4 regions of the Halomonas sp. AOP22-C1-8 genome follow, and region 4 is predicted to be linked to each of the others. Evidence: predicted binding sites of a transcription regulator. Region 4 holds the regulator's gene; each other region holds the start of a gene.

Region 1 (7,937 bases), on a different contig from region 4:
GCAAGCGTTGATTATCAGTAGTCCCGGGCGGGGTGTTGAAGCGTTTGGACTCTCCACTATCGGCGAGCAGCAACTGGCGAGCGCCGTGCATGCATGGGCCTGGCCGGTGCCAACGCAGGTGGTGCATTCTGATTTTTTGCGCACCACCCAAACGGCTGCCCGCGTGGCCGAGGCCTTTAAGCTTACGATGACGGCCGACAGGCGCCTTAGAGAGCGTTCCTTCGGTGAGTTGGAGGGCGGCTCGGACGAGCGTTATCCGGATGTGTGGGCGCTGGATGCCCAGAATGCCGACCACACTTCACACCAAGTGGAGGCTGTGAGCGCGGTGGCTGCGCGCATGATGGCGGTGATAGAGGAGCGGGAGCAGCAGTGCGAGGGAGAAACCATCCTGGTCGTTAGTCACGGCGACCCGCTACAGATACTGCTGACCGCCTTGCAAGACAGGCCACTCACCCAACACCGTGAGCAGCCTGCTCTGTTACCGGCCAGCATTACCCAAGTGGGCGCGCCTTAGATCGCGCCTCCCCGTATGCCTTAGTGCCCCAGGATCTGGCTCAGGAACAGCTGGGTGCGCTCGGACTGCGGGTTATTGAAGAGCGGCTCCGGCGCATTTTCTTCGATGATCTGCCCCTGATCCATGAAAATCACTCGGTCGGCGACGGTTTTGGCAAAGCCCATCTCGTGGGTCACGCAGAGCATGGTCATGCCCTCTTCGGCAAGCTCGACCATGACGTCCAGCACCTCTTTGATCATCTCCGGGTCGAGTGCCGAGGTAGGCTCATCAAATAGCATCACATCCGGGTGCATGCACAGCGAGCGGGCAATCGCCACGCGCTGTTGCTGGCCGCCGGAGAGTTGGCCGGGGTACTTTTGAGCCTGCTCGGCGATGCGTACGCGCTCCAGGTAGCGCATGGCCTGCTCTTCGGCCTCCCTGCGCGGCTTCTTTTGAACCCACATGGGCGCGATGCAGCAGTTCTCCAGCACTGTCAGGTGGGGGAACAGGTTGAAGTGCTGAAACACCATACCCACGCTGCGGCGTATCTGCTCAATACGTTTTACGTCTTGGGTCAGCGGCACCCCGCCGACTACGATATCGCCCTGCTGGTGCTCTTCCAAGTGATTAATGCAGCGAATCAGCGTTGATTTACCCGAACCGGACGGGCCACAGATAACGATCCGCTCGCCGCGTTTTACTTCGAAATCTATATCGCGCAGTACGTGAAAGTCGCCATACCACTTGTTAACGCCGCGCATTTCGACCATTAGGTCAGACGTGCTTTTAGACATGCTGTTGCCAGAGAGGTTGGTGGCTGCTTGTGTCATGATTAAATCCTGCTCAAATTCTTGAAAAAGCGGCGTTAGCGCTTGTGGCCGGTGTTCAACTTGCGTTCCAGATACTGGCTATAGCGCGACATGCTGAAACAGAAAATCCAGAACACAAACGCGGCAAACACGTAGCCTTCCAGCGAAAAGCCCAGCCAGTTGGAGTCGGAAAGCGCCGCCTGCACGATCCCCAGCAGGTCAAACAGCCCAATGATCATGACCAGCGTGGTGTCTTTAAATAGCGAGATAAACGTATTCACGATGCCTGGAATCATCATCTTCAGCGCCTGGGGCAAAACGATCAGGCCCATGCGCTTCCAGTAGGTCATGCCCAGTGCCGCGGCGGCCTCCTCTTGGCCCTTGGGGATCGCCTGAAGACCGCCACGAATGACCTCGGCCATGTAGGCACTTTGAAACAGCGTTAAGCCAATCAGCGCCCGCACCAAGCGGTCAACGCTAATACCAGAGGGTAGAAACAGCGGCAGCATCACCGAGGCCATGAACAGTACGGTGATTAGCGGTACACCGCGCCAGAACTCAATGAAAATCACACAGAAGCTTTTCACGATGGGCATGTTAGAGCGCCGCCCCAGAGCCAGCACGATGCCAATCGGCAGCGCCCCGATCATGCCTACAGATGCCAGCAGCAGGGTCAACATCAAACCGCCCCAGCGATGGGTAGGTACGCGTGGCAGGTCAAAGTAGCCGCCGTGAAGCAATACGTAGGCCGCGATGGGAAAGCCCACCAAGGCAAACACGGCTACCCAGCGCTTGAATGGCAGGCGCGGGATAGCAAGCCAGGCGATCAGGGAGAAAAAGCCGCCAAACACAATATTGGCGCGCCAGATCTCGTCACGCGGGTAAAGCCCATAGATGAACTGCGTAAAGCGCGCATTAACGAACACCCAACAGGCGCCCTCTCGCGAGCAGTCGTCCCGGGTGGTGCCTACCCAATCGGCGTTGATGAACGCCCACTGAATGGTCGGTACCAAAAGCAGGTAAAGAACGTACAGCCCTACCAGCGTAAACAGCGTATTGAGCGGGCCGCTGAACAGGTTGGCGCGCAGCCAGGCCACGGGCCCCAGGGTATTGCTGGGGGCAGGCCGCTGATCAATCATTGTTTGATTATGAATCATAAAGCTATCCTCACCGGCGCCTAGCGCTCAACCAACGCTACGCGGGCGTTGAACCAGTTCATGAACATGGAAACCAACAGGCTGATGGTCAAATACACCGCCATGGTCATGGCGATTACCTCAATGGCCTGCCCCGTTTGGTTAAGCGTGGTGCCCGCAAACACGGAGACCAGGTCGGGGTAGCCGATGGCCGTGGCAAGTGAGGAGTTCTTGATCAGGTTCAGGTACTGGCTGGTGAGGGGCGGAATAATGACCCTCAGCGCCTGCGGAATGACCACTAAGCGCAACACCAGGTTACGCGGCAGGCTCAGTGCCTGGGCGGCTTCGGTCTGGCCATGGGAAATGGCCTGAATACCCGAACGGACAATTTCAGCAATGAACGCGGCGGTATAGATGGAAAGTGCCAGCCACAGCGCCAGAAATTCCGGGATCACGGTAAAGCCACCGCGGAAGTTAAAGCCGCGCAGTTCCGGAATATCCCAGGTGATCGGTACGCCGGTGGCGACCGTAATCAGCAGCGGCAGCCCCAGAATCAGCGCAAGCGATATCCACCCGGCTGGGATGCGTTTACCGGTTGCCTCTTGGCGACGCTTGTTCCACACACACAGCGCAATACTGGCGATAATCGCGACGATAAAGGTCGCTGGAATCATCCCAAAGCCTGACTCAAAAAGCGGCTCAGGCAGATACAGACCGCGCACGTTAAGAAAAATAACCTCGCCAAACGAGAGGCTGTCCCTTGCACTGGGTAGCGTGCGCAGCACGGCGAAGTACCAGAAAAAAATCTGTAGCAGTAACGGGATATTGCGGAAAGTTTCGATATAGGCGGTGGCCAGGCGTGCCAGTAGCCAGTTGGGCGACAGGCGAGCAATGCCGACAATAAAGCCAATCAGCGTCGCGGCCACCACACCCAAGGCGCCGACCAATAGCGTATTGAGCAAGCCCACCAAAAAGGTGCGGCCGTAGGTATCCTGAGAGGAGTAGTCGATCAGGCTTTGTACGATACCAAAGCCTGCGGTGTTATTTAAAAAGCCAAAACCGGTGGTGATACCCCGGGCGGATAGGTTGTCCTGAGTATTGCCGACGATATACAGCAAAAATACGACAACGGCTGCCGTTAAAAGCAGCTGAAAAACAAGTGCGCGTTTGGCACGGTCTCGCCAAAACGGTGGCTTGTGGCCAGCGGGGCGAGTGTTGGGTCTTACGGACATGGGTGGCGTCTCCGCTACACGGAAGGTCAATCAAATGGCCCGTCGGCACTCATCTGCTAAGCGCGACGGGCCGGGTCAAGCGAGACGCTTAGCGAATCGGCGGTGCGTACTGGAAACCACCCTGGTTCCATAACGCGTTGGCACCGCGTTCAATCTCAAGCGGTGAGTCCATGCCAACGTTGCGCTCAAAGCTTTCGGCGTAGTTACCGACCTGGCTAATAATGTTGTAAGCCCAGTCAGCGTCAAGCCCCATGCCTTCACCGTAGTTACCGTCTTGGCCAAGCAGGCGGGCGATGTCGGGGTTTTCGGAGCTGGTCATTTCCTCTACGTTTTCACTGGTCACGCCGTACTCTTCAGCATTAAGCATGGCAAACAGTGACCATTTCACGATGTTGAACCAGGTGTCATCGCCCTGGCGAACCACCGGGCCCAGCGGCTCCTTGGAAATGATATCGGGCAGAATGACGGCGCCATCCGGGTCATCTAACTGAATGCGCAGCGCCGCCAGCTGAGAAGTATCCGAGGTTAGAACGTCACAGCGGCCAGCCTGGAAGCCGCCCACGGTCTGCTCTGAGGTATCAAACACGATAGGATCAAATTCCATATCGTTGGCGCGGAAGTAATCGGCCACGTTAAGTTCGGTGGTGGTGCCCGTTTGGATACAGATCGCCGCACCGTCCAGCTCATCAGCACCGCCGATGCCCAGGTCACGGCTAACCATAAAGCCGATACCGTCGTAGAAGTTGACGCCTGCGAAGTTCAGGCCCAGCGTGGTATCGCGGGTGGTGGTCCAGGTCGTGTTACGAGAAAGCAAATCGACTTCGCCAGACTGCAGCGCAGTGAAACGCTCAACGGCATTGAGAGAGATGTAGTTGACGGCATCCGCATCACCCAGCACGGCAGCGGCGACCGCACGGCAAACATCGACATCCAGCCCTTGCCAGTTGCCATCACCATCGGGTGCTGAAAAGCCTGGCAAACCGTCGCTGACGCCACACTGCACGGCTCCACGTTCAATGGTTTCTTCAAGTGTTGCTGCGTTAGCGTTAGTGGCGCCTGTCAGTGTGATGGCGCCTGCAGAGGCCAGTAATACCCAGTGTTTCTTGTTCAACATGGTAATTCCCTTCCTCGATTAATATTGTTATGCATGCGAAGGCATGACATATAAAGCTAGCAAGGAAGATGCCAATGTGGGTACAACGCCAAATTCAGCGCTTTTCAACGCAAAATGATTCTGCTTCTACGAAAGTTTAGGTGCAAAAAATAAGAAGTGGTTACTGCGCGCCCCGTTTTGGTGCGCGCCATGTTATTTGTTTACTTTTTTTTATAGATGGTGGCTGTTTTATCTTACTAACGCTCTTGCGAGTCTTTCTGCTCAAGATTACGCAGCGCCATCTTTAACAGGCTCATGCCTTCTTCTTCGTTTTTAATCAGCGTTTGGATATCGATACTGCGCAACACGCCCCCGTCCTCATCGCCCATGACGACGAAAACACTGTCCGGCGATGTTTTAACGCCATTTGTATAGGCCGGTAATTCAGCAAGATTCCCATTAGCTGCTTGGGCAAGCGTAGCCTCTTCGTAAGCAGCCGATACGCCGCGCCAGGCTCTCTCCGCCTCTGTCATGCCAGAAACCAATTTGGCATCTACTCGCCTGGCCATGTGACTAGGGTCGGCGCCAGCGTGGCCATCTTCCGCTACATAGGCGTTGTCACGCAATTCAAACGCCTGGTTTCTGAAATCAGTATCGTTTTCCGTCATCTGTAAAAACGCCAGATAACGCTCTGCCGACGTAAAATCACCAGAGTCATCAAAGGCGATTGTGGAGAGCGAGTGTCTATCCAGTGTGGCAAAAGGGTTTTCGGAAGATGTTTGCGGGTACGGCTCTTCGCTATTATAAAATTTCGACATCAAGTGGTTTGCCGCCTGCTCGGCGATAGAACGCCGAGTTGTGTCGGCGCTGTTCGGGCGCTCCAGCAGTATCTCCGCTATATTGCCCGCTTCCTGCTCGACCATTTCCTGAAGTTGCCCATGTATTTCTTCCAGGAAAGCGTCAAATTCGGCGGGCGAGACGGTTGCTGCATTCTCCTTTGAAAGGAGCCTGGACATCTCCGTCGCCAGGGAGGAAAGATTGACCACGGCGCTTTTTTCTTCACCCTTGGTCAGAGAAAGGCTGTTGCTAATCCTGGATGAACCTTGTACCAAAGGAGAATCGCCAGCCTGTAATCCATAATAACTTGGTGAATTGATGTGGCTGGCGCTCATGATGCCGCGCCCTAGCACTTTTTCGTTGTAATGGTTATTGGTATTCAAAAGGCTGCTGGCATAGGTATAAGAGAGTGTTTTCATAATTTGTTTTCGCTTAAAAATTAACGACGAATAGTGCCCTCGGCTTTACTAAGCCGAGGGCAGTCGGTTATCAGTAGACCGTAAACGTTGCGTTATATTGGTAAGGCTCAGACCATGTTTCCCTACTCAGTCTATCTGTGCAACTAGAGCCGCCTCCCACTCTATTGGAGCTACTTTAGCGCGGTAAAACACGTTGCGCTGGTTTTCCAAAGTATTTTTCTTTCACCAATACTAAACGGCTCGTTGAGCGATCAAGACGTCGACTATTTCTTGATGCCTACATAAAGTATCGGCAGGCAAGCGATAAAGTTAAGTAAATATTGTCATTTTTATTGGCTGCCGCTAATTTTATTTTAATTCTCCGCATTCAATATTAGCGCCTGTGAACGTTTCACTTAGGTAGCTGCTGCTCGCTCATTTACTGTAATTGATGGCAGGCCTGGTTTTAAAACGCGCTTCTGCAATATCTCCGCTGCCTTCTATTCTTTCTCAACCGTTTCCTTCATAAGCTATTCAAGAGTTAGTAGTTACAGTTATTTAGTCGCTGGAGGTTTCAGCCAATCAAACATTTTCATTATAAAGCCACGTTCTGTGGGTTTTTCATCGCTCTTGCCAATAAAAGCCTCAAGCAGGCTTTTATTAAGCTGCTGAGGGAGTGCTTTGGCATCGGCTACGAGTGCTTCGCGTGACGTATCTTTCACCGCATTGGAAGTGTCTCGGGGAATATTGAGCGTCACCTCATCCGCTGTATGCATGATGTAGTTGTTTTCGTTATAAGCAAAGGTGGAGAACTTCGGGTCGAGTGGGATGGTGTCGTTGCCCTTGGTTGAAAATCTAGAAACCATTTGCTCAAGAAACTCAAAATCGCTGCTGTGAGTAAAGCCATAGCCTGGATCAAGAATGTAATTCAGAAAACCTTTGTCTAACCTTGTAGAGCTAATATCGCCGCTGCTTTGAATGCGTTCTACAGTAGCCGCATCTTCATCGGTAAAGCTGGCGGTTCTTACTCGGCCTTCGAGATCATAGCTACGGCCATCGTTAAAATTTGCTACCGCTTCGCCATTATTACGTTGGCGATATAGTCCGATATCCCAGGCTAGCCGATCCACGTGCTTTAAATCTGCCCCTTGTTCCTGAGAAAACTCATACATGTCTGCCAGTAGATTTCGATCATCCTGAGTCAGGAAGTTATGAGGGAGCATCATCCCGTATTCATTCATACCTTTAGAGCCAGATAGTACAGATGGCTCACTGGTGATGTCTTCAGTAAGAAAAAGCCGTGACAATAATAAGGCTTTTCCACTTAGGGAGACGCTAGTGCTTTCGCTAGGCTGGGGCATCCTAACGTCATTGGTACGCTTAACGACACCGGTACCATCCTGGGTGTCGGATACTTGCTTAGCTCCTTGATTGTATGTAGAAATCGGGCCTTCGACTTTCATCGTTCAATCTCTCTGGCATGCAACCTCTCCGTATTCGGGGAGACTGGTATGAGTTCTTAATAAGCATAATGGAAGCTAGCTATAATTTTGTCTGCAAGTTGTATAACATTTCTTCCACCATTAACTTGATGAGAAATAGTTACTTTAACACCATTGCCAAATCGCCGGTTATTGAAGTTATTAATTGTTCCAGATGAATTTGGCGGGTTAGCTTCTTCAAACATTGTCTATCTCACCGTTATCACTAATCCGCTTGGCTTTTGCTGCGTCTTCCAGCTCCTCCAGAAGAAGGGCCAGTTTCAGCTCTTCGGGCAACTCAATCTCTTTCTCTTCCCGCCCTGACAGTTGCTTGGCAAGTTCAGAAAGTTCGACATGAAAGCTTTGGCTATCCCCCTTTGCAACGGCCCTATCCAAATCCTGTTGTGCAAAGACTTGGGAAGAGACAGTTTCGCCGGTGATGGGGGAAGCATTAGCGA
Region 2 (7,937 bases), on a different contig from region 4:
TGTCCCGCAGCGGATTTTCAACAGCGAACGTTCAAAGACAGCGTTTCAACCACTACGCCAGCGCTGCCTGAGGGCGCCGCTCATCCAGCATTCCTTTATCAAGAATAAAGCGAACAATCTCTTCAAGCCCTACGCCATCGTAAAGGTTGGTAAATACAAAGGGCCGCTCGCCGCGCATTTTCTTTGAATCACGCTCCATTACCTCTAACGACGCGTGCACCTGCTCGGCGATATCGATCTTGTTGATAATTAGTAGATCCGACTTGGTAATCCCCGGCCCACCCTTACGCGGAATTTTGTCTCCCGCCGAGACATCAATCACATAAAGCGTGAGGTCAGAAAGCTCGGGACTAAACGTCGCAGAAAGGTTATCTCCCCCAGACTCTACCAATACCAGCTCAAGCTTAGGATGGCGCGCCTGTAATTCATCGATAGCCGCCAGGTTCATCGAGGCGTCTTCACGAATCGCCGTATGCGGACACCCCCCGGTTTCGACGCCCAGAATGCGATCAGCGGCCAAGGCGTCATGCTTAAGCAAAAAGTCAGCATCTTCGCGGGTGTAGATATCGTTGGTCACCACAGCAATATCGTAATAGTCGCGCAGCGCCAGGCAGAGTTGCTTGAGTAGCGCCGTTTTCCCGGAGCCGACGGGGCCGCCTACACCAATACGTAAACAGTGAGTCATGGTAAGTATCTCCTAGCTTCTAAACAGTCGTGAATATTGGGTTTCATGCAGGGCACTGGCCAACGCAAGCCCAGGTAATACGGGGCCAAGCGCGTTATCTTCAAGCAGTAACGCTTTATCAACAGCGCTAACCAGTGCTGGTCGCAGCTGCTCTGTTATCCGCTGAGCAGCGGTATGGCCCAAAGGCAGGGCCTTACAGGCAACTGCCAGCTGGTTTTCAAGCCACGCCCAGCCAAATCCAAGTAACGCCTGGCGGCAAGGCACGCGCCGCATGTGCGCGGTAAAGGCAAAGAGCGTGACATAGCCTGCATGGGGCGGTAGTAAGCCATTTGGCAATAGCTCAAGACTTCCCAGCAAGCGCTTTAATGAAGCGCCCAGGCGGCTATCTTCAGCAGACAGCTCAGCGGTTTCTCGCGTAGCGGCCAGCCATTCATCCCACTGAGCTATCGCATCCCGGTCGGCGTGCTCAAAAGCATGGTACAAGCGGGCAATCAGCGGCAACTCACAAAGCGTCAGGCCATCTTCCAGTACGCCAGTGAGCCACTCCGCCAGGCTGGACTCGTCATTTACCCAGCCAAGTTCAAAGGCACTCTCAAGCCCTTGAGAGAATGCGAAGGCACCAATGGGCAGCGCCGGACTAACCAGCTGCAACAAGCCCAACAGCGCCAAGTCTCCCGTTGCAGCCTGCTCAGTGAGCATGATGATGCTCGTGCGGATGGTCGTGATCGTGAGCATGAGAATGCGAGTGGCCATGTCCGCCTATCTGATTATAGGCGCCCGGCTCTGGATCAAACGTGGCTTCGTGGTGTTCAAGCGTCGCGCCCAGCAACACAGCCAGTTCCTCCAATACGTGATCAGGTGGGAAGCGTACCCAACCGCCGCGCTCGTCTTCACCCAGCGCCAGCTGCACATGGCGGTTGCCCAAATGGTAGGCAAGCCGCGCCAAGGGTAAGCCATTCCTTATTCGTGCGGTCACCACCGGCTCAATAGCAGCGCACACGCGAATAACTTCGCCGCTTTCCGCTTTTAAGCCTTCGCCACTTCGCAGTACCGGGCCACGATCCAAAAACAGCCCCAGCGCCTGGCCATTGTCGCTTTCCGCTTTTAGGCGCCCGCGGGTGCGAAGTTCAAAGGGTAACGTAAGCGTATCGCTGGCTGCGCTTTCATCCACCGGGCCTAAACGTTCTATCAGTTTCAGCATAATTAACCTCTTGATCGACCAATGAGTTGAGCCTTTGCAATGAGCCTACGCCCCCGCAGGAGCAGCTCACACACCCCCTGTAGGAGTAGCTCTTGCACCCCCTGTAGGAGTAGCTCTTGCACCCCCTGTAGGAGCAGCTTCAGCTAGCGATGCCGTGCGCAGCGCTGCCGGGGTTGGTGGCTAACACCATGCACCGCGCTCCGCCACCCAAGGGCGGCTGCGCCGCCATCGCCGAGTGGAACTCAGCTCCTACCAGTTAAAGTGCATGCACCTCCCTCACGCCCCTCTGTAGGAGTAGCTCACCCCCCTGTAGGAGTAGCTTCAGCTAGCGACGCAGTGCGCAGCGCTGCCGGGGTTGGTGGCTAACACCATGCACCGCGCCCCGCCACACAAGGGCAGCTGCGCCGCCATCGCCGAGTGAACTCAGCTCCTACCAGTTAAAGTGCATGCATCCCCTGTAGGAGCAGCTTCAGCTAGCGATGCAGTGCGCAGCGCTGCCGGGGTTGGTGGCTAACACCATGCACCGCGCTCCGCCACCGAAGGGCGGCTGCGCCGCCATCGCCGAGTGAACTCAGCTCCTACCAGTTAAAGTGCATGCACCCCCCGCCGGAGTAGCTCACACACCCCCTGTAGGAGTAGCTTCAGCTAGCGATGCAGTGCGCAGCACTGCCGGGGTTGCATCTAAAACAGGTGATAGCGCTGGGCCAGCGGCAGCTCGGTGGCGGGCTCGCAGGTCAAAAGCTCGCCGTCGCAGCGCACTTCATAGGTCTGCGGGTCCACGGTCAGCTCGGGGCAGGCGTCGTTGAGCTTCATATCCTTCTTGCGCACCCCACGGACGTTCTTGCACGCGGCAAGCGCACTCTGAAGTCCCAAGCGCTCCTTGAGGCCTGCATCAATCGCCGCCTGGCTGACAAAATTGAGCCGAGTTTGGCTGGCCGCGCGGCCAAAAGCGCCGAACATGCGCCGATAATGCACCGGCTGGGGCGTGGGGATTGAGGCGTTGGGATCGCCCATGGGGGCAGCAGCAATCATCCCGCCTTTCAATATCAACGAGGGCTTCACACCGAAAAACGCCGGCTTCCAGAGCACTAAATCCGCCAGTTTACCCACTTCAATAGAGCCCACCTCATGAGCGATACCGTGAGTAATTGCCGGGTTGATGGTGTATTTGGCGATATAGCGCTTGGCACGCAGGTTATCGGCACCCAAGGCTTCGTCTTCAGGTAGCAAGCCACGCTGTACTTTCATCTTGTGCGCGGTTTGCCAAGTGCGGCAGACCACTTCGCCTACCCGTCCCATTGCCTGAGAGTCGGAGGCGATCATCGAGATCACGCCCAAATCGTGCAGGATATCTTCGGCGGCAATCGTTTCACGGCGAATGCGTGAGTCGGCAAATGCCACGTCTTCGGGAATGTTGGGGTCCAAGTGGTGGCAGACCATGAGCATATCCAGATGCTCATCAATAGTATTCACCGTGTAGGGCCGCGTGGGGTTAGTGGATGACGGCAGCACGTACTCTTTGGAACACGCAGTGAGGATATCCGGCGCGTGCCCGCCGCCCGCGCCTTCAGTGTGGTAGGTGTGAATGCCGCGCTCTTTAAACGCCGCCAAAGTGTCTTCCACAAAGCCCGATTCGTTAAGCGTGTCGGTGTGAATGGCTATCTGCACGTCATAACGCTCGGCCACGCTCAGGCAGGTATCAATCGAGGCGGGCGTCGTGCCCCAGTCTTCGTGAAGCTTGAGGCCCATGGCGCCTGCTTCCAGCTGGGCTTCCAAAGCTTCCGGCAGGCTGGCATTACCTTTACCCAGCAGGCCGATGTTCATGGGCAGGTCATCCACTGCCTGAAGCATTTTGCCAAGGTGCCACGCGCCCGGCGTACAGGTGGTGGCATTCGACCCGGTGGCCGGACCGGTGCCGCCGCCCAGCATGGTAGTGACACCGCTCATCAGCGCTTCGTCTACCTGCTGGGGACAGATAAAGTGGATATGCGCGTCGATGCCACCTGCGGTCAGGATCTTGCCTTCGCCCGAGATAATTTCAGTGCCGGGGCCAATCACGATATCTACATCGGGCTGCACGTCAGGGTTGCCCGCTTTGCCAATCGCAGCAATACGTCCGTTCTGTAGCCCCACATCGGCTTTGACGATGCCCCACCAGTCGAGAATCAGCGCGTTAGTGATGACGGTGTCCATGACGGTTTCATCGTTACGTTGGCTCTGACCCATGCCATCGCGGATCACCTTGCCGCCGCCGAATTTGACCTCGTCGCCATAGTGGGTGGCATCTTTTTCAACCTCGATCCACAGCTCGGTATCGCCCAGGCGCACCCGGTCGCCTACCGTGGGGCCGTACATATCGGCGTAGGCCTGCCGACTAATCTTGTTACCCGGTTTCATTGTTTATCTCCGTCCAGCGGTCCCATTACCTCGCCACGAAAGCCATAGATTTCCCGCTTACCCACAAACGGAATCAGCGTGACTTCACGGGTCTGGCCAGGTTCAAAGCGGATCGCGGTACCTGCGGCGACATCAAGGCGAAAACCGCGGGTCTTGTCGCGATCAAACACGAGCGCCGGGTTGGCCTCGGCAAAGTGGTAGTGGGAGCCGAGCTGAATCGGTCGGTCGCCGGTGTTCGCCACGTCTACCGTGATGCGCTCGCGGCCTACGCACAGCTCGATATCACCCTCTTTTAACTGATACTGTCCTGGAATCATTGGGCCGGGAATCATGGCAGCCTCCTGATGGCTGATTGCTGGTTGCTGATAACTAGTTGATAGGCGTATGAACAGTCACGAGTTTCGTACCATCCGGGAAAGTGGCTTCGACCTGAACTTCGTCGACCATTTCAGCCACGCCTTCCATCACGTCATCACGGCCAAGAATCTCGCGCCCGTAGCTCATCAAATCAGCCACACTGCGACCATCCCGGGCACCTTCGATAATCTCGAAACTGATCAGCGCGACCGCTTCGGGATAATTGAGCTTTAATCCTCGCGCTTTGCGCCGCTCGGCAAGCTGGGCGGCGGAAAACAGCAACAGCTTGTCTTTATCTCTTGGGGTTAATTCCATAGAGCGTCTCCAACAGAGTCGATTAAGTTAACCAAATACGCGGAATATGGGCCTCACGCTCAATCCAGCGCGGGCGCAGCAATTTCCAGGCCTGTTCGCACAACGCCCAGGCTTCATTTCGCGAGTTACCCAGATAGCGCAGCAATAAAACGCCCTGGCGCACCGTTACCGCCCAGCGTGGATTATCCGGCAGGGCATTACGCAACTCCTCAATCGCCGCTGGCGCATCACTCATTCCCACCGCCCAAAGCGTGGCCTGCACCGTAGCGCCGCCCTGCCCCCAGCGTCCCGTAAAGCGCGGGTGTAACGGGTCTAACGGCTGGCGTTCTAGCCATAGCGGCTTGCCATCCAGCGTCAAACGAAAAAACTGTTCAATGCGCCCTGACAAGTACGGCAACTCGCTCGCGGGGCGACCCAAGGCCATGACTTCCCAGCCTAAACAGCGAGCACTACCATGAAGATCAATATGCGTACGCTGTTCACCTTTAGAGCCATCAAAGGCAATGGTTTCCTGAGGTAGCCACTCAAGCGTTGCGCTATCGGCGACCTCAAGCTCGGTACACTGGCTCCAGGCAACCCCCTGGCTGTCAGCCTTATAAAGCTTATTCGCCGCGGGGGTAGTCAGCAGGGCATGTGCGCCTTGCTCGACGTGCGCCTTGATGGTGAGCGCATCGCCGCTGACCAATCCTCCGGGTGGGTGCAGCACGTAGATATGGCACGCCTCCTGGCGGCCTTCAGGATAAAACGGCCGCTGGACCCGAAGTGGCCCTTGGTGGCGTGCCTGGATTAACCGCGTGGCGCCATCGCGCTTGGCAAAACGCAGCGCCAGTGAGGCCGCCCAGTGGCGTTCCTGGTCAAAGCGGTGGCCGGAGCCCGCAAGCGGTGGGGCGAGTTCGCGCAAGGTCATGGAAGACAGTCGCATCCTTTTGAATAGGTCATAGCCTTTCAAATGCAAGGAATGCGCCAAAATGGGGAAAAGTGGACTTTTACTATCGCTGCAAAGTTTTAGCCGTCATAACCCATCAGCACTAACGGCTTTTTGCACCAAAAAAGATCATTAAAAGGGTCGGCCGCACCAAAAAGAACAAGTAGTTAACCGCCCCTTGTGTGTCAAAAGACCACACGCCCAACACTTCTTATTTGGGAACTTTCCGATACTATTGGGCCATCCTCCGTCAACAGCTTGTCTGTTGCCCACCAAGGTAGATGGCTTCGTGCAGTTACAATGCTCAGCAAACAAGCTCTGGTATCGCATTGCGCTTTGTATGGCGTTTGTGGCGATGCAGCTGCTGTTAGTTGGGCCGCTGATTTCACAGTATCAGTCCGATGGGCAACATCACGCACATCACGAAGCTAGTCATCACTCTAACCATCAAGGCGGCGGTCATCATCAACATACTGCCCCTCAAGCAAACCACCACCATGCGGGCCATGCTGATGAAGTAGAACCGATATTTAACTGGTTCCACCAATGTGGTTACTGTGCCATCTGGCAACAGTTCCCAACGGCGCATACCTCTCTCCCTCCGATCAGCTTACAAGCGTTTATTACGCATAATAAGCTGCTGACGCAACCGACGCAGGCTATAAAGTCCTGTGATAACTACCCCCACGCGCTAACGCGCGCTCCGCCCTTTTTTCGGATCGTGTAACGCCACATCGTCAGCCTTTTTAGCCTGAAGTTTGCTTCTGGCTGGCGTCTGTCTACACCCAAAAAAGGGATCATCATGCCGCATCTAACTATTGGGCATGGCGTCGTTACGCCTGCCCGCTTAAAAAAACGTTTTCAACGACACGTACTGACATTAAGCGTCGCTGCCGCATCGAGCGTTGTTGCTCAAGGCGTATGGGCACAGGCGACTGCCGCTCACCACGAGCATCATCATGCGTTAAACACGATGGTCGTGACCGCTGTACCGCTAAGCTCACCGCTCACGGTGGAAACCGACCCGCGTATACCGCGGCAACCGGCCCCTGCCAGCGACGGCGCCGACTATCTTCAGACCATCCCCGGGTTCTCTGCCATTCGTAACGGTGGCACCAACGGTGATCCGGTGTTCCGTGGCATGTTTGGCTCACGTCTTCGCGTGCTGACCAATGGCAGCCAAATGCTAGGCGCCTGCCCGGCAAGAATGGATGCGCCTACGTCTTATATCTCACCTGAAAATTACGACAGCCTCACCGTCACCAAAGGGCCGCAGTCCGTTCTGTGGGGCCCCGGCGCTTCAGCGGCAACGGTGCGCTTTGACCGCGGCCCGGAGGAGTTCGATGAAGCCGGTGTGCGAGTGGATGGCAGCGTCATGCTGGGTACCTATGGGCGCTTTGATCGCCGCATTGATGCCGCTTTAGGCAATAAAGACGGCTACCTGCGCATTACCGGCAATCAATCCGAAGCTAATGACTATCAGGATGGCGATGGCAACGCCGTGCCCTCGTTATGGGATAAGTGGAACGGTGACATAGCGCTTGGATGGACACCCGACAACGATACCTGGCTTGAAGTCACCGCAGGCCGAGGAAACGGCGAAGCGCGCTATGCCGGGCGAGGTATGGATGGCAGCAAATTTCTGCGCGAAACCGTGGGCATCCGTTTTCAGCGCGAGAATTTAGGTGAACACTGGAAACGTCTGGAAATGCAGGCCAACTATGCCTATGCCGACCATATTATGGATAACTTCACGCTGCGCTCACCGGGCAGCATGGACATGGGTGGTGGCATGGACATGGGCAGCGGCATGGACATGGGTGGTGGCATGGACATGGGCGGCGGCATGGACATGGGCAGCGGCATGGATATGGATGGCGGTATGGACATGAGTGACGGCATGGCCATGCGGCTAGACCGTCGCACCCGCAGCGCGCGCGTCGCATCAACGTGGGAGTGGGAAAACACCACGTGGACGGCCGGTGTCGATGTCGAGCATCAGGTACATCGCAATCTGGATGGCGAACACTGGCAGCCCGACTACGAGCAGACCCAGT
Region 3 (7,937 bases), on a different contig from region 4:
CCGTGACACCAATCACCACTTGGGAAGCTGAACGTTTGGCTATTGCTCACTTTATTTCGGCAAAAACGTACTACTTCTTACCCTAACGTGTTATTGCTGGCTAATATAAAGAGAAGGCAAGATACTTCGAAGGCGCGCTTGGTATGGGCTACTGCGTTGCTGATGGCAGCCTTACTGTTTTATGCAAGAATGGTTTTACGCAGGACTGTTTCTACTCACGACTATTTCTGATCAACAAGAAGGGATCATTCAATGAAACGCACATGGGCGATGGGTGTAGTGCTATTAACCACACTGCTGGCGATCAGCGGTTGTAATACGATTCATGGCGCGGGAGAGGATATCTCGGAAGGCGGCCAGGCGATTGAAAGAGCAGCGGAATAACCATAATGATGACCGTCTATCTTTCACACGGCCTGGAAAGCGGGCCCGGTGCCTTGAAAATTCAGGCACTCAAAGGGATCGCCGAAACGCTCGATGATTGTGAGCCGGTCGTTATGGATTACCGTGGCATGGCAGAGCCCCCCAGGCGGCTGGATCACCTGTTGGATACTCTGTCAAAACGCAATGATAATCCCGCAGCGTGTGTGCTAGCGGGTTCTAGCTTGGGAGGATGGCTGAGCGCTGCGGTTAGCGCTCAGCATCCCCTTTTAGGTTGTTTTTTACTTGCCCCTGCGCTTGGCTTACCGGCGTACCCTGAAACCTCGCCGATGATTCAGGCTCAGCTTACCCATATCATCCACGGCTGGCAGGATGATGTCGTGCTGCCCGGCCCCGTTATTGAACGCGCCCGATTACAGCAACTCTCGTTACGGATGGTCGATGACGACCATCGTCTTCACGCTAGCCTGGACACCATACTGAGCGACTTTGAGCGTTTTCTAACGCAGTGCCAAGCGCTTACCAAGCAATCAATGCTCGTTTAGCGCGCACAGTGGCAGCGTTATTCGTCTGCCAGGGCGGGTAGCAACGTCTTTAATTTACGCGTTAGTGTATTGCGCCCCCAGCCTAACAATTCTGCTGCTTCTCCTTTACGCCCACCGGTGTGCTTTAACGCCGTCTCAATCAGAATTTTCTCAACGTCGGGTACGGCCTCTTCCAACAGATGTGTATGCCCTTCGGCCAGAGCACGGTCGGCCCATTCCCGAAAGGCGCTGCGCCAGTCGCCATGACCGCCGCTTTCAGTTGCCTGGGGGGAGCGTAGCTCTGGCGGTAAATCCTCCACCAGAATTTCACGCCCAGACGCCATTACCGTTAACCAGCGACAGATATTTTCCAGTTGGCGCACGTTACCCGGCCACGCCAGGCGCGTCAGGTGCTCCTCGGTTTCGGCCGTGAGTACCTTGATGTCGGTGGCAAGTTCTTTGGCGGCTTCAGCAAGAAAATGCCGTGTGAGGCGTGGGATATCCTCACGGCGTTCGGCAAGGCGCGGCAAGTGAATGCGGATAACGTTCAGGCGATGGAAAAGGTCCTCACGAAAGCGCCCGTCATCCACCAGCGACTCAAGGTTCTGGTGCGTCGCGGCGATAATCCGCACGTCAACCTTGACCGGGGTGTGCCCGCCCACTCGGTAGAACTCACCGTCGGCCAATACGCGCAGCAAGCGAGTTTGGGTTTCAGCCGGCATATCGCCGATCTCATCCAGAAACAGCGTGCCGCCGTTGGCCTGCTCAAAGCGCCCCTGGCGCTGGGCAGCGGCCCCGGTAAACGCACCTTTCTCGTGGCCAAACAGTTCAGACTCAATCAGATCACGCGGGATGGCCGCCATGTTCAGGGCAATAAACGGCTTGCCCGCCCGGGGGCTGTGCTGGTGGAGTGCCTGGGCTACACGCTCTTTACCGGTGCCCGACTCGCCATTGATGAGCACAGTAATATGCGAATGAGAGAGTCGCCCAATGGCCCGAAACACCTCCTGCATGGCCGGCGCTTCACCAATGATTTCTGCGTTCAAACCTTCGGGAACGCTGATCGGCCGTTGGCGCTCGCGCGCATGAGCCACCGCCCGGCGCACAAGCGCCAGCGCTTCATCCACATCAAACGGCTTGGGCAGGTACTCAAACGCACCGCCTTGATAAGAGGCCACTGCGCTGTCGAGATCCGAATGAGCGGTCATGATGATGACCGGCAAATCCGGGTGCGCCTCACGGATGTGCGACATAAGATCCAGCCCATCAATGCCCGGCATGCGAATGTCAGTCACCAGCACATCCGGTGGGGTTGTCAGCAGTCGTTCCAGTACGGTATCGGCGCGTTCTATGCACTCTACATCAAGATCCGGCTGTGCCAATGCACGTTCAAGCACCCAGCGGATAGCGCGATCGTCATCCACAACGACCACCCGTGCAACCTCGTTACGTGTCGCCTCTATCATGATGCTTCTCCGGTACAATTAATAACCAATGGAATCAGTAAGCGGAACTCGGTGTGCCCGGGACGTGAGTCACATTCAATCAACCCTTGATGCTGATGCAGGATCGACTGAGCGATGGACAACCCCAATCCGCTGCCTTCAGCACGCCCTGACACCATCGGGTAGAAGAGCGTCTCTTTAAGTCCTTCCGGGATACCAGGGCCGTTATCGATCACACCCACCTCGCTCACTAACCGGTGGCGCTCAGCACCCAGGGTGAACTGACGCCGGGCACGGGTGCGCAGCATCAATTTGGGCACAGGGGTCTCGGCATCGCTCATGGCCTGCACGGCGTTCCTGGCCACGTTAAGCACGGCCTGGATCATCTGCGCCTCATCCCCGGAAAGGTCCGGCAGGCTAGGGTCGTAATCGCGGTGGATGGTGATATTCGGATGTTCAGCCACCAGCAGCGTTCTTACCCGCTCCAGCACTTTGTGGATGTTCACCGGCGCGTGCTTAACAATGCGATTCGGGCCAAGCATCGAATCCACCAGATCACGCAAGCGGTCAACCTCCTCCACGATGATATGGGTAAACTCACGCAATTCAGGCTTATCCAGGTCACGCTCTAATAGCTGAGCCGCCCCGCGGATGCCGCCCAGCGGATTTTTCACTTCATGGGCCAAGCCTCGGGCTAGCACTTTGATGGTTTCCTGGCGCGTGGTTAGCGCTTCCTCGCGGGAAATTTGCATCAAGCGGTCACGAGGCTCTACTTCCAGCAGAAGCTCGTCTGCCGACAGGGGCGTCACGGTGTAATCCACCGTCAGCGCTTCACCGTTAACCGGGGTAATGCGCGCCTCGCGCTGGGTGTAGGGATGAAAGGCATCCCGCGCCTTGGCCAACACCTGGTCAATACTTTCATCACCGCCCAGCAGGGTATCCTGGCTGCTCCCCTGCACACGGCTAAAGCTTACTGCCAACAGCGCTTCGGCGGCAGGGTTCATCCAGCGTACGCGGAGCTCACCGTCCAGCAGCAGCACTGCCATGGAGAGATGTTCTAGTAAACGCTGATACATGAAGTGTCCTGAATGTCGCTGATAAAAACGTTCAATACGCAAGAGAAACTGCAAAAAGCACGCCAGGTTGGCCCCTTTCATCAGCATGCACGCCTTATGGGCGCCAAGCCTTGATTCAACGAGCGTTAAGCGCGCAACCTGCCATGGTGCGATCCACCACATGCACTATTTTAGTGCATGGAGTACCGTTAAGGCGCACCCTCTCACTGGTTAAGTGCAATAAAAAACCCCGCCGAAGCGGGGTTTTAGGGCTATCGCGTCAAAACGCGATTAGCAGCTGTAGTACATATCAAATTCGATAGGGTGCGTGGTCATGCGAATACGCTCCACTTCTTCCATCTTGAGTTCGATATAGGCATCAATCATATCGTCGGTGAACACGCCACCTTCGGTCAGGAACGCACGGTCAGCGTCGAGCGCTTCCAGAGCCTGGTCCAGGCTGTTGGCAACGGTCGGTACCAACTTGCCTTCTTCTGGCGGCAGGTCGTACAGGTTCTTGTCCATGGCATCGCCAGGATGAATCTTGTTCTTGATGCCGTCGATACCTGCCATTAGCAGGGCAGCAAACGACAGGTACGGGTTAGCGGTCGGGTCAGGGAAGCGGGTTTCAACGCGCTTGCCTTTGGGGCTGACCGTATAGGGAATCCGGATAGAGGCGGAACGGTTACGGGCGCTGTAAGCCAGCATAACCGGCGCTTCAAACCCCGGCACCAAACGCTTGTACGAGTTGGTAGAGGCGTTGGTGAAGGCGTTCAGAGCGCGTGCGTGCTTGATCACACCGCCGATGTAATACAGCGCCATTTCCGACAGGCCTGCGTATTCATCACCGGCAAACTGGTTCTGACCATCTTTCCAGAACGACTGGTGAATATGCATACCAGAACCGTTGTCGCCAACCAGCGGCTTGGGCATGAAGGTCGCGGTTTTGCCGTACGCGTGGGCCACGTTGTGGATCACGTACTTCATTTCCTGAACTTCGTCCGCCTTCTTCACCAGCGTATTGAATTTAACGCCGATCTCGTTCTGCCCCGCATTCGCCACTTCGTGGTGGTGAACTTCAACGGTCTGACCAATCGCTTCCAGGGTGTTACACATAGCGCCACGGATATCGTGGAAGCTGTCGACCGGAGGAACCGGGAAGTAACCGCCTTTAACGCGCGGACGGTGCCCCAGGTTGCCGCCCTCTACCTGATTACTGGTCGCCCAGGCGCCCTCGTCGGAAGAAATCTTGTACATGGAACCCTGAATATCAGACTTCCAATGTACTTCGTCAAAAATAAAGAACTCAGGCTCCGGACCGAAGAAAGCAGTATCGCCCAGGCCTGTGGACTCCAGGTACGCCTCAGCGCGCTTAGCAATAGAACGCGGGTCACGATCATAGCCCTGCATCGTGGCTGGCTCAATGATATCGCAACGCAAAATCAGAGTAGCGTCTTCGGTGAAGGGGTCGAGGAAAGCAGTGCCATCTTCCGGGCGCAGGATCATGTCGGATTCGTTAATGCCTTTCCAGCCCTCGATTGAGGAGCCATCGAACATTTGACCATTTTCGAAGAACTCTTCGTCTACATCGCGGGCAGGCACGGTAACGTGCTGCTCTTTACCACGAGTATCGGTGAAACGCAGGTCCACCCACTTAACATCATGTTCTTCAATTAGCGCGAGAGTCTTGGCTGACATTGTGCCTCCGATATGGGCGTGGCTTAAAGCATGTAACAGTAAGCTATCGATAAAAGTGTTATTAGACAAACCCCGTCATTCAATAAAGTACGTGCCTGACAGGCCTATCCTTTTTGTTCGCTTAACATTTGCCTGAAATTGAATCACACATCGCCTAGCGATCATTTCAAACCGGCTATTGTTGTAGCACGCCGAGAGGCATCTGCCTACGGTGGCTAGCCGCTGACAAATATAATGCAGAGAACATGCCAATCCTGCACCAACATGACCGAAACAATTACTAACCTGTTGTTTTAAGGCATATAAAAGCTGCGTCTGCATGCCTCTCTATGACGCATAAGTATTTCCCGAGGCTTTTAAACACACACGGACCTGTTTTTTTGACCCAAAATAGATCAAACACAAGCATAAGCGCACCTAATTGGTGCATGAAAGACATAGAGCGCCCCTCTCGGCTTCCAACCCACCGCACAGCGCGTCAACGCCCTACACTTTTAGCCGCTTGCCAAACATCATGGCCCCGGCTTTTGTGGTGTTCGCCATTTTACTGAGCAGGATAGAGCCCGTGGCGCCCGTCACTATCAGCAGCAGCACGTAAACCGTTATAGGCAACGCCAACGGCATCACCAACGCATCGGTAATGGCAAAAAACATGGGGTGCGCCAGGTAAATACCAAACGAATACTGGTTGATATAGCGCACCCAGCGAGGCGCTGTGATGTCTTTTAAATAACGCATCGCTACAAGCGTTGAGAGTATGAACAGCGGTATCACCCACACTTCCTTGGATGAGAACTGCAGCCACCCCGCCACACTGGCCGCGACCAGCAGGCAAACCAACACGACCAACCACAAAGGCCACGACAGGTACTGCATCCATAAAGGCCGCAGCGGTGCCTGGGCTCCACTATCAAAGGGGTAGTAACGCACTAGCGCCAGGGCCAGAAAGAACAGATATATCCAGCCCAGAGGCGCTACCCAGAGCAGATACCCCGGCAGCGCCACACCCAGCCAATACGCCACTCCCCAGTACGCCATACTCACCCAACAGCTCACCCACAGCCACGGCACCGGGTTAAAGCGCCACAGCTGCCAACGGGTAAACAGCCAATAAGCGATATAAAACTGCATGGCGATAATCAAGAAATAACCGTGCCACCCGGCGAAAACAAAGTACTCCAGCGCATTGGCGACAAAGCCTACCGACTCCCCTGCCATGTACAGCCGGACCCACTCGGCCGTCGAGTAGATAAAGCCATATACCAGATAAGGCAGCATGACGTACTTTACCCGTTGGGCCAAAAAGCCAGGCGGCACTGCCTTGTCATAGCGCATGGCAAACACAAACACTGAAATGAACAAAAAGATCGGTGTGCCCAATACCAGCGGCAGGCGCATCAGGTCGGTGGCCAGGTTATCCACACGCTGATTAACGTGGTCCAGCAAATGAAATAAAAACACGGCCACGCAGCCGTACGCACGCAACCAGTAAATTTCCTCTATCCTTTTATGCATACCTGCTCCGTGTATGCCTGACATTCGCCTGCGCTGAACAGTGTCGGCGGGTACGGGGTACGACGCTATAACCTTGCGATAATTCCCGGAGGCTGTTTGTCGCTCTTCTCATTTTCAAGTGTATTTCACGGGTTGTTACGTTTCTTGTTGACCAGCCTGACAGCCCTGGCGGGCCTATGGAGCCTGTTTAACGCCGCCGTTGCTGGCGAGGTGCACTACGCCACCTTTGACTCGCCCACGCTGGGCCACGCCTACCCTTACACCGTGTATCTACCCGACCATTATGACGCCACTGCCGCCGAGCCTTACCCAGTGGTTTATCTGCTCCATGGCTCTTTTGGCAACGAACGAGACTGGCTAGCCAAGGGCAACCTTGCCCAAACTGCTGATCGTTTGATTCGCGCTGGACACATTCCGCCGGCCGTTTTCATCATGCCCGGTAGTCGCAGCTGGTGGGTAGACGGCCATAATGAGGCCGCCCGCAGCGCCTTTTTTAACGACTTGATGCCGCATGTTGAAAACCAGTACCGAGTGGGCGCCACGCGAGCGCTTCGCGGCGTAGGCGGGCTATCCGCCGGAGGGTTTGGCGCGCTTAATTTTGCCCTGGAAAAGCCCGAGATGTTTGCCGCCGCCGCAGCGCTAAGCCCGGCAAGCTATCTTCCGTATCCGCCGAGCAACTCCTCAGCACACCGCCATCCCGCGTTTTTGGATGAACAAGGCCATTTTGATACGGCTTTATGGGACCAGCTCAACTACCCCGCTTACCTTGAAGCGTATCGCATTAACGTAACGCCCCGGCCCAGCGCAGAAGAGAGCGACATCCCGATCGTGCCACTTTACATTAGCGCAGGCCGCAGCGATGTGTACGACGCCGAGTTTCACGCCCGTAAGCTACGCCAAGCCATGGAACGCATTCAGCCTAATGATGTACGCTTGGACCTCTACCCCGGCGGGCACACTTGGCGCGTTTGGCGTGCCAGCCTACCTGCGGCCTTAACCTTTATGTTTCAGCATATTGGCAAAGGTCCCATTAACCAATAACTAGCAAAACTAATAAAAACCAAACTACACTTGTGTTTTTCGGCCCACTTACAAGGAAACCACGATGCATCGACATATCGAATGGGAAGACCCCGGCAAAGACAGCGTATCCAAACTGTTTGCTAACGACCATCATGAACACGCCCGCATTGGCACCGGCGATATTTTATCCGCCCGCTACCAAGGCCACATTGTTCACGTAAAAGTGGAAGCCTACCGAGAAGAAGACGCCGTGAGTATTGGCAGCGTTGCCGCCATCATGGACACCAAAGGCCACC
Region 4 (7,937 bases):
AATCGCACTACGTTTGCACTGTATTTCTATTAAAACGAGATGTTCATGCCCCAGCCCTCACCCACTGTTAGCCCGTTGCGTGAAAGCGCCCTACGCACGCTGCAAATAGAACAAGCCGCCATTGGCGGTCTTCAAGGCAAGCTTGATGAAAGCTTCGACCGTGCATGTGAATTGATGCTGGCGTGTCAGGGCCGGGTCGTCGTGACGGGAATGGGCAAGTCTGGCCATATAGCAGGAAAGCTGGCCGCCACGCTTGCCAGCACCGGCACACCTGCTTTTTTTGTTCACCCAGGTGAAGCTAGCCACGGCGATCTGGGGATGATTACGCGCAACGACGTGGTCCTGGCACTATCAAACTCCGGAGAAACCGCCGAAGTGACGGCGCTACTGCCTCTGTTAAAACGGCTAGGCACACCGTTAATTAGCATGACAGGCCGCCCTGGCTCAACACTTGCCAAACATGCGGATGCTCACCTGAACAGCGGTGTTGAACGCGAAGCGTGCCCTCTGGACTTGGCCCCCACAAGCTCCACGACGGCCGCCCTTGCCCTGGGCGACGCGCTTGCCGTTGCGCTACTTGAAACACGCGGATTTACCGCTGATGATTTTGCCTTATCGCATCCCGGTGGCAGCCTGGGAAAACGACTGCTATTGCGCGTTAAAGACCTTATGCATAGCGGCACACGCTTGCCGCAGATAGCACTAGGCAGCCCGTTGCGTGATGCGCTCTTGGAGATTACCCGCCAAGGGTTGGGATTTACCTGTGTTGTCGACAGCGAAGGGCGACTTGCAGGTGTTTATACCGATGGCGACTTACGCCGCACCCTCGACCAGTTTCATGATCTGCGTAAAGTAACCGTGGACGATGTAATGACCCGACCCGGCAAACGTATTGGCCCCGACCTACTGGCCGCCGAAGCGGTGCGCATCATGGAAGATAGCCGTATTACTGCGCTAGCGGTCGTCGATGACGAACAGCGCCCCATCGGGGCGCTCCATATGCACGACTTGCTTGCCAGCGGCGTTATCTAACCACTTTACCCAACAGTTTACTGACAAGGAGTCCCTATGGCCCTCCCCACTGCGCTACTTGACCAGCTTCGCCATGTGCGACTACTTGCCCTCGATGTTGACGGTGTGCTCACCGATGGACGGCTATACTTTCAAGCCGATGGTATCGAGATCAAAGCCTTCCATACACAAGACGGCCATGGCTTAAAGTTGCTTAAACGTGTGGGCATTCATGTGGCGTTAATTACAGGACGCGACTCCCCCATGGTGAGCCAGCGTGCTGCGGCGCTGGGAATTAACCTTGTCCACCAGGGCTGCGAAGATAAGCTCACTACTTTGAAAGCGCTGTGCGAGCGCCTCAACCTGAACCTAAGCCAGGTGGCTTACTGCGGCGATGACCTGCCTGATCTTGCGCCTATCAAACGCGCAGGCGTTGGCATTACGGTCCCCAACGCACCCGATTACATGCATACCCACGCTGACTGGATTACCGACCGCTTGGGTGGTCACGGCGCCGTACGTGAAATTTGCGATACATTACTTGAAGCGCAGGGCCACTGGAGTACTGTTCTTGAGTCGTATTTGAATGGTCGCGTGTAATGTTTCAAAGAACCAAGAAACGCGTCGGGTTAACGGCCCTGGTGGTCGCTTTAGGGGGGCTGCTAGTATGGCTGGACCCACGCGGCCCGGAAGACCGGCCCGTTGACGAAGAAGCGCAGGCTGAAGAGCCTGGCCACGTGCTGGAAAATGCCGAGATCACGCTGTTTGGTGAAACAGGGCATATCCAGCAGTCGCTGTCCGCGCCTTTATTGGTTTACATACCACAAAGCACCCAGGCCGAAGTCACTCAACCCGAAGCGACACTGTTTGATAGTGATAACCGAGAGTGGCTCGCTCACGCCAACGAAGGCGTTCTGAACACGGCCACCCAAGCACTAACACTGTCTGGTGATGCACAGCTCCTGGCGCCTACAGAAGGCTGGCAGCTTGATACTGAGTTATTACATTATGATGGGGTAGCGCGTCATGTCTGGAGCGAGGCGCCCGCCGTGTTTCAGCAGCCACCTCAACGAATGAGCGCATCACGTATGGATGTTTGGCTTGATGATAGCCAGGTCCGACTAACCGATAACGTCCGCGGCCATCACCCCCCCGCAACACAAAATCCTTAGGAGTCGCTATGAACGCTTTTATTCGCACCGCGCTTTTCGCCCTTGCGGTGCCGCTATCGGCAGCGGCCCAGACAAGCCAAGCCCCCATTGAAGTAGAAGCCGACCAGCTAGACCTTGATCAGCGTGCAGGCACTGCCGTTTATTCAGGCGATGTCAATATTCGCCAAGGCAGTATGCAACTACGTGGTGATCGCGTTGAAATTATCCGTAACGACGCGGGTGAGCTTTCTCGCGCTATTGCCACCGGAGAGCGCGCCTACCTACGCAATCAACTCGATGATCAGGACGCACCGATGGAAGGATGGGCACGCCGCGTGGTTTATCACGTAGCAGAGCGGCGTGTAGAGCTTATTGACCAGGCCGAACTGACCCAAGCGGGTGATCAGTTTACCGGTGGCCGCCTGGAATACTTCATTGACCGCGAAGTGGTGCAGGCACGCTCCGATGTAAACGGTAGCGAGCCGCAGCGTATTCGTATGACGCTTCAGCCAGCGCAATAGGAGTCAACCATGTCTATTGCGGAAGCACCACCCATAAAAACCCTTTACGCCAATCACTTGGCAAAAAGCTATAAGCGCCGCCGCGTGGTTAAAGACATTAGCCTGGAGATTGCTCAAGGCAGCGTGGTAGGCCTGCTTGGCCCTAACGGCGCGGGTAAAACCACATCGTTTTATATGATTGTGGGCCTGGTGAAGTCTGATGCGGGTACGGTGCGTATCGACGAGCAAGACTTAACCCGCGTTCCCATGCACGAACGCGCGATGGCCGGCATTGGCTATCTACCCCAGGAAGCGTCTATTTTTCGCAAGCTATCGGTTGCGGATAATATTATGGCGATTCTGGAAACCCGCAAAGATCTGGACAGGGCAGGACGAGAGCAGCGGCTTGAGGCCCTGCTTGACGACTTTCATATTACCCACATCCGTGACAACCTGGGCATGAGCCTTTCCGGCGGCGAGCGGCGGCGCGTCGAAATTGCCCGCTCCTTGGCCACAGAGCCCGCGTTTATCTTGCTGGACGAGCCATTTGCAGGTGTCGATCCCATCTCGGTTGGTGAAATCAAGAGCATTATTCGCGCCTTAAAACAGCGCCACATTGGCGTGCTAATTACTGATCATAACGTCCGAGAAACACTGGATATTTGCGATATCGCCTATATTGTCGGTGACGGCCACATTATTGCTGGCGGCAGCCCTCAGACTATCCTTGATAACCAAAAAGTGAGGGAAGTTTACCTGGGTGCTGATTTTCGCTTATGAATTTAATTTCACCGCTAAACAGTGATCTGCAGTAAAAATTTTATCAGTGGCATGCTTATTGCACTTGCACAACAACATGACTCGCACTAGGGTGAAGCTTTCCGATTAACGAGTGGTTCTCAGATGGTCATGAAAGCTTCTCTCCAATTGCGTATCGGTACGCAGCTGACCATGACACCTCAGCTGCAGCAAGCGATTGCACTGCTACAGCTATCGACATTGGATCTACGTCAGGAAATTCAGCAGGCACTGGATGCCAACCCAATGCTGGAGCAGGAAGACGAGTTCGGCGAGCAGGCGACCGTCGAAACACCTGACGAGGAGTGGTCAGAAAGCATTCCCGAGGAACTCTCTGTCGATAGCGACTGGTCTGACACTTACCAGGACATGGGTAGCTCTGGCAGCAGCGAAGGCCCCGATTTTGAACGCCAGGCCGCGGGACAAAGCCTGCATGGACATCTCCTTTGGCAGCTGGCGATGACCGACTTTACGGCTCGTGAGCAGCTAATCGCCGAAAGTCTGATTGATGCACTGGACGCCAATGGCTACCTGACGCAGCCGCTCAACGATATCCGCGATGGGTTACGTGCTCAGAGCATCGAAGGTCTCAGCCAGCGAGAGTTAGAGACCACTCTGATGCGCTTACAGCAGTTCGAGCCAACGGGCGTCTTCGCCCGTGACTTGCGCGAATGTTTGATGCTTCAGTTAGCAACGCTCCCCGACGACACGCCCCTACTGGTTCCCGCGCGCCGATTGGTTCGCCAGTTTCTTGAAGCGCTGGGCAAAAATGACATTCGCCTATTAAAGCGCCGCCTAAGCCTGGACGATGAGCAGCTAGACGATGTGATCGGTCTGATCCGAAGCCTGGACCCACGCCCAGGCAGCGCTTATGGCGTCACCGACGATAGCTATATCACGCCCGACCTGGTCGTACGTCATGATCATGAAGGCTGGCACCTGGAGCTTAACCCTGAAGCCCTGCCCCGGCTGCGTATCCAGCCCGACTACGCCAGCTTAATCAAGCGTGCAGACAAGAGTCAGGATAACCAGTTTTTAAAAGAGCACTTGCAAGAAGCGCGCTGGCTAATCAAAAGCCTGTCCAGCCGCAACGACACGCTTCTACGCGTAGGGCGCGAGATTATCACTCGCCAAATCGGTTTTTTAGAGCACGGTGAAGAAGCGATGAAGCCGTTGATTCTTGCCGATATTGCCGAGGCGGTTGAGATGCACGAATCAACCATTTCTCGGGTCACCACACAAAAATATATCCATACCCCACGGGGCGTATTCGAACTCAAGTACTTTTTCTCAAGCCAAATTAGCGGGCAGGATGGCGCAGACAGCCACTCAAGCACCGCGATTCGCGCCCGGCTTAAAAAGTTGATTCAAGATGAGCCTCCCGGCAAACCTCTTTCGGACAGTCGTTTGGTGACATTACTGGGAGATGGCGGCATCACAGTGGCACGCCGTACGGTGGCGAAATATCGTGAGTCGCTGGGCATTCCCTCATCAAGTGAACGTCGTCGTTTGCGTTAGTCGTTACAAGAGAAATGGCAAAACTCGCGACAGGGGCTTTGCAACACCGTAAAAAGGGTTACAATCGAAATTCAGTCCGATGGATAAGGAGCACGTCAATGCAAGTAAATATCACGGGTCATCATGTAGAACTGACTGACGCCTTGCGTGACTACGTTAATGAAAAACTTGAACGCATCGAACGTCATTACGACCACATCACCACGGTACAAGTCACCTTATCTATTGAGAAGGAGCGCCAACATGCCGCGTGCACCCTTCATGCGGCAGGCGCCGACTTACATGCCGACGCCGAAGATGTCGATATGTATGCCGCTATTGACGCCTTAGCAGACAAAATTGATCGTCAACTCGTTAAGCACAAGGAAAAAGCACAAGCTCGCGCCCAAGGCGCTGGCGTGCGTTAATTCAATGACGTTGGAAACCATCCTCCCCCCGGAGCGCGTACTTTACGACGTGCCCGGGGGCAGCAAAAAGCGGGTGCTGGAGTTTTTCAGCACCTTTATCGCTCAAAATACACCCAGTCTGGATAGCCAGGAAGTTTTCAGCCGACTGATCGGCCGGGAACGTCTTGGCAGCACGGGGATCGGTAACGGCGTCGCCATCCCCCATGCGCGCAGCCCACATTGCGTTACGCCTATTGCGGGTTTTTTAAAATTATCAGAACCTATTGATTTTGATGCTATTGATGGCGACCCGGTCGACCTCGTCTTTGTGCTGCTGGTTCCCGAAGAGGCTGACGACACGCATTTGTCGCTTTTGGGACAAGTGGCCACCATTATGAATGATGCGAGCACACGCCAGGCATTACGCAAAACCAGCAGCCAGCACGATTTGCTTGACCTGCTAATGGGCAAGATTCGCGAACAGGCCGCTCCATAATCGCCCATAACGACTAACACATTTTCATGCGTTATCCCTTTTATACGTTCAATCAGAGAGAGCCACTATGCAACTGGTGATTATTAGCGGCCGCTCTGGCTCTGGCAAATCAATCGCATTACAAGCGCTGGAAGATATTGGCTATTACGCCATTGATAATCTCCCCGCCATGTTGCTTGGTTCTTTGATTGACGAACTCCGTGACGAGGGTGAACGTACACATCTAGCGGTCAGTATCGATGCCCGCAACCTGCCAGCGGCGCTTGAGCGCCTTCCCGCACTGCTTGAAGAGCTGCGCGCGCGGCCTATAGATTGTCAGGTTATCTATCTAACCACCGATTCACGTATTTTACTGGAACGCTATTCTGCGACACGGCGACGCCATCCGTTAACGCGCAACAGTGATATGACGCTTGAAGAGGCGATAGAGAAAGAGGAAGAGACGCTCAACGAAATACGTGACTTGGCCGACCTGCGGATTGATACATCACGCTTATCGGTCCACGACCTGCGTCGGCGCATTTCAGACCAGGTAGCCCACCAGCGCAAGGACCAGCTAACACTCACCTTTGAGTCGTTCGGCTACAAGCATGGCGTACCCATGGATGCAGATTTAGTCTTTGATGTACGCTGCCTGCCCAACCCTTATTGGGACCCAACGCTACGCCAGTACACAGGACGTGATGCCACGATTATTGCGTTTCTGCGCGGCTACCCGATTGTCGAAGAGATGAGCCATGATATTCAGGCTATGCTTGAGCGCTGGCTGCCTGCTTACCAAAATAGTCAGCGCAGCTATATGACGGTGGCTATTGGCTGTACCGGCGGGCAGCACCGTTCTGTGTATATTGCCGAACAGCTGGCGCAAAAGCTGGCACCGCTCATCGGCGAAGTCCAGTTGCGTCACCGAGAATTGGAGCTGCAATACACGCTACGAGGAACCCGGGCAGAGCCACCGACGGCTTCTCCATTTTCCGAGTAGACGCCCAGCCCTACGTAAACGCTTATGCCACAGGGTTTGTACGAAAAGTCGCTGAGCGAAGGCCAGACAAGGCAAAAATCAGCGAAAAAACGGACCGAGCTCGCGCACGAGTTTACATGTGTAAATGAGTATCTTGATCGGACTCGCGCACGAGCTGATTTTAACGCCGTATGGTCAAGCGCAAGCAGTTTTCGTACAAAGCCTAATGACACCACTCGGAAAAAAGGAACCAGGGTGCCAGAAAGAACCTTAACACTGACCAATCAGCGCGGCCTACATGCCCGCGCCGCCACAAAGCTGGTGAAGTGCAGCCAGCACTACTCCGCCAGCATACAGGTGTATAAGCAGCAGCAGATGGCTGATGCAGCCAACATCATGTCGCTATTGATGCTGGCCGCACCCTGCGGCACCCAGCTGCGGATTTGTGCGGAAGGCGAGGATGCCGAACAAGCGCTTGATGCAATCCAAGCGCTGTTCGACGCCCGCTTTGACGAAGATCAGTAGTGCGGCTTTTTTAGCTACCGGCGACGGTCATCGCATCCACTAACCAGCTGCCCGTATGAATGCTGCCGCGTGTGTCGATATCACTTCCGATACCGACAAGACCTGAGAACATACGCTCAAGATTTCCAGCGATGGTAAATTCTTCAACCGGATACTGGATTTCTCCATTCTCGACCCAGAAGCCCGCCGCACCACGCGAGTAATCCCCGGTTACGCCGTTCACGCCTTGGCCCATTAGTTCGGTAACCCAAATGCCTCGACCCATCGTTTTAAGCAGCGCATCACGCGTCTGCAAGGGTGCGTCTAAACGCACGTTGCGGGCACCGCCAGCATTCCCCGTGGTTTGCATGCCCAAGCGACGGGCACTGTAGGACGAAAGCATATAGCTTGCGATACGCCCCTGTTCGATAAAGCGGTTATTACGTGTCTGCACACCTTCTCCATCAAACGGCGTACTGGCGGTCGCTCCTATTTCCATAGGGCGCTCTTCCAGACTAAACCACTCAGGAAATAACGGCGTGCCCAAACGGTCACACAAGAAAGAGGATTGGCGATACAGCGCACCACCCGCCAACGCGCCCAATAAATGCC

The links. Region 4 encodes sigma-54, which starts transcription at its own class of promoters, with help from an activator protein. Its sites were predicted from a motif close to TGGCACNNNNNTTGCTNT; they were not measured.
Region 1: a site for sigma-54 is predicted at 4,841-4,858, ahead of ACT3TY_RS04900 (amino acid ABC transporter substrate-binding protein). Genes of this name have one in related genera too.
Region 2: a site for sigma-54 is predicted at 5,904-5,921, ahead of ACT3TY_RS05250 (urease accessory protein UreD). Genes of this name have one in related genera too.
Region 3: a site for sigma-54 is predicted at 3,474-3,491, ahead of glnL (nitrogen regulation protein NR(II)). Genes of this name have one in related genera too.

Annotation. Positions count from the first base shown of each region.
Region 1 covers NZ_JBQSYD010000006.1:33,775-41,711, forward strand. Annotated here, with positions in the region: gene ACT3TY_RS04880 (histidine phosphatase family protein) at 1-514, shown strand, start outside; gene ACT3TY_RS04885 (amino acid ABC transporter ATP-binding protein) at 535-1,263, opposite strand; gene ACT3TY_RS04890 (amino acid ABC transporter permease) at 1,359-2,459, opposite strand; gene ACT3TY_RS04895 (amino acid ABC transporter permease) at 2,480-3,670, opposite strand; gene ACT3TY_RS04900 (amino acid ABC transporter substrate-binding protein) at 3,759-4,784, opposite strand; gene ACT3TY_RS04905 (hypothetical protein) at 5,021-6,019, opposite strand; gene ACT3TY_RS04910 (hypothetical protein) at 6,553-7,461, opposite strand; gene ACT3TY_RS04915 (hypothetical protein) at 7,518-7,685, opposite strand; gene ACT3TY_RS04920 (hypothetical protein) at 7,678-7,937, opposite strand, start outside.
Region 2 covers NZ_JBQSYD010000006.1:120,499-128,435, reverse strand. Annotated here, with positions in the region: gene ureG (urease accessory protein UreG) at 53-685, opposite strand; gene ACT3TY_RS05275 (urease accessory protein UreF) at 698-1,384, opposite strand; gene ureE (urease accessory protein UreE) at 1,374-1,886, opposite strand; gene ureC (urease subunit alpha) at 2,568-4,283, opposite strand; gene ACT3TY_RS05260 (urease subunit beta) at 4,280-4,600, opposite strand; gene ACT3TY_RS05255 (urease subunit gamma) at 4,653-4,955, opposite strand; gene ACT3TY_RS05250 (urease accessory protein UreD) at 4,978-5,862, opposite strand; gene ACT3TY_RS05245 (hypothetical protein) at 6,266-6,469, opposite strand; gene ACT3TY_RS05240 (TonB-dependent receptor domain-containing protein) at 6,683-7,937, shown strand, end outside.
Region 3 covers NZ_JBQSYD010000013.1:89,916-97,852, forward strand. Annotated here, with positions in the region: gene ACT3TY_RS09195 (entericidin A/B family lipoprotein) at 253-384, shown strand; gene ACT3TY_RS09200 (alpha/beta fold hydrolase) at 390-926, shown strand; gene ntrC (nitrogen regulation protein NR(I)) at 944-2,371, opposite strand; gene glnL (nitrogen regulation protein NR(II)) at 2,368-3,426, opposite strand; gene glnA (glutamate--ammonia ligase) at 3,697-5,103, opposite strand; gene ACT3TY_RS09220 (acyltransferase family protein) at 5,590-6,618, opposite strand; gene ACT3TY_RS09225 (alpha/beta hydrolase) at 6,784-7,659, shown strand; gene ACT3TY_RS09230 (hypothetical protein) at 7,724-7,937, shown strand, end outside.
Region 4 covers NZ_JBQSYD010000003.1:46,914-54,850, reverse strand. Annotated here, with positions in the region: gene ACT3TY_RS02485 (KpsF/GutQ family sugar-phosphate isomerase) at 46-1,032, shown strand; gene ACT3TY_RS02480 (KdsC family phosphatase) at 1,069-1,611, shown strand; gene lptC (LPS export ABC transporter periplasmic protein LptC) at 1,611-2,183, shown strand; gene lptA (lipopolysaccharide transport periplasmic protein LptA) at 2,192-2,683, shown strand; gene lptB (LPS export ABC transporter ATP-binding protein) at 2,693-3,442, shown strand; gene ACT3TY_RS02460 (RNA polymerase factor sigma-54) at 3,566-4,978, shown strand; gene hpf (ribosome hibernation-promoting factor, HPF/YfiA family) at 5,077-5,385, shown strand; gene ACT3TY_RS02450 (PTS sugar transporter subunit IIA) at 5,390-5,860, shown strand; gene rapZ (RNase adapter RapZ) at 5,928-6,842, shown strand; gene ACT3TY_RS02440 (HPr family phosphocarrier protein) at 7,077-7,346, shown strand; gene pmbA (metalloprotease PmbA) at 7,357-7,937, opposite strand, start outside.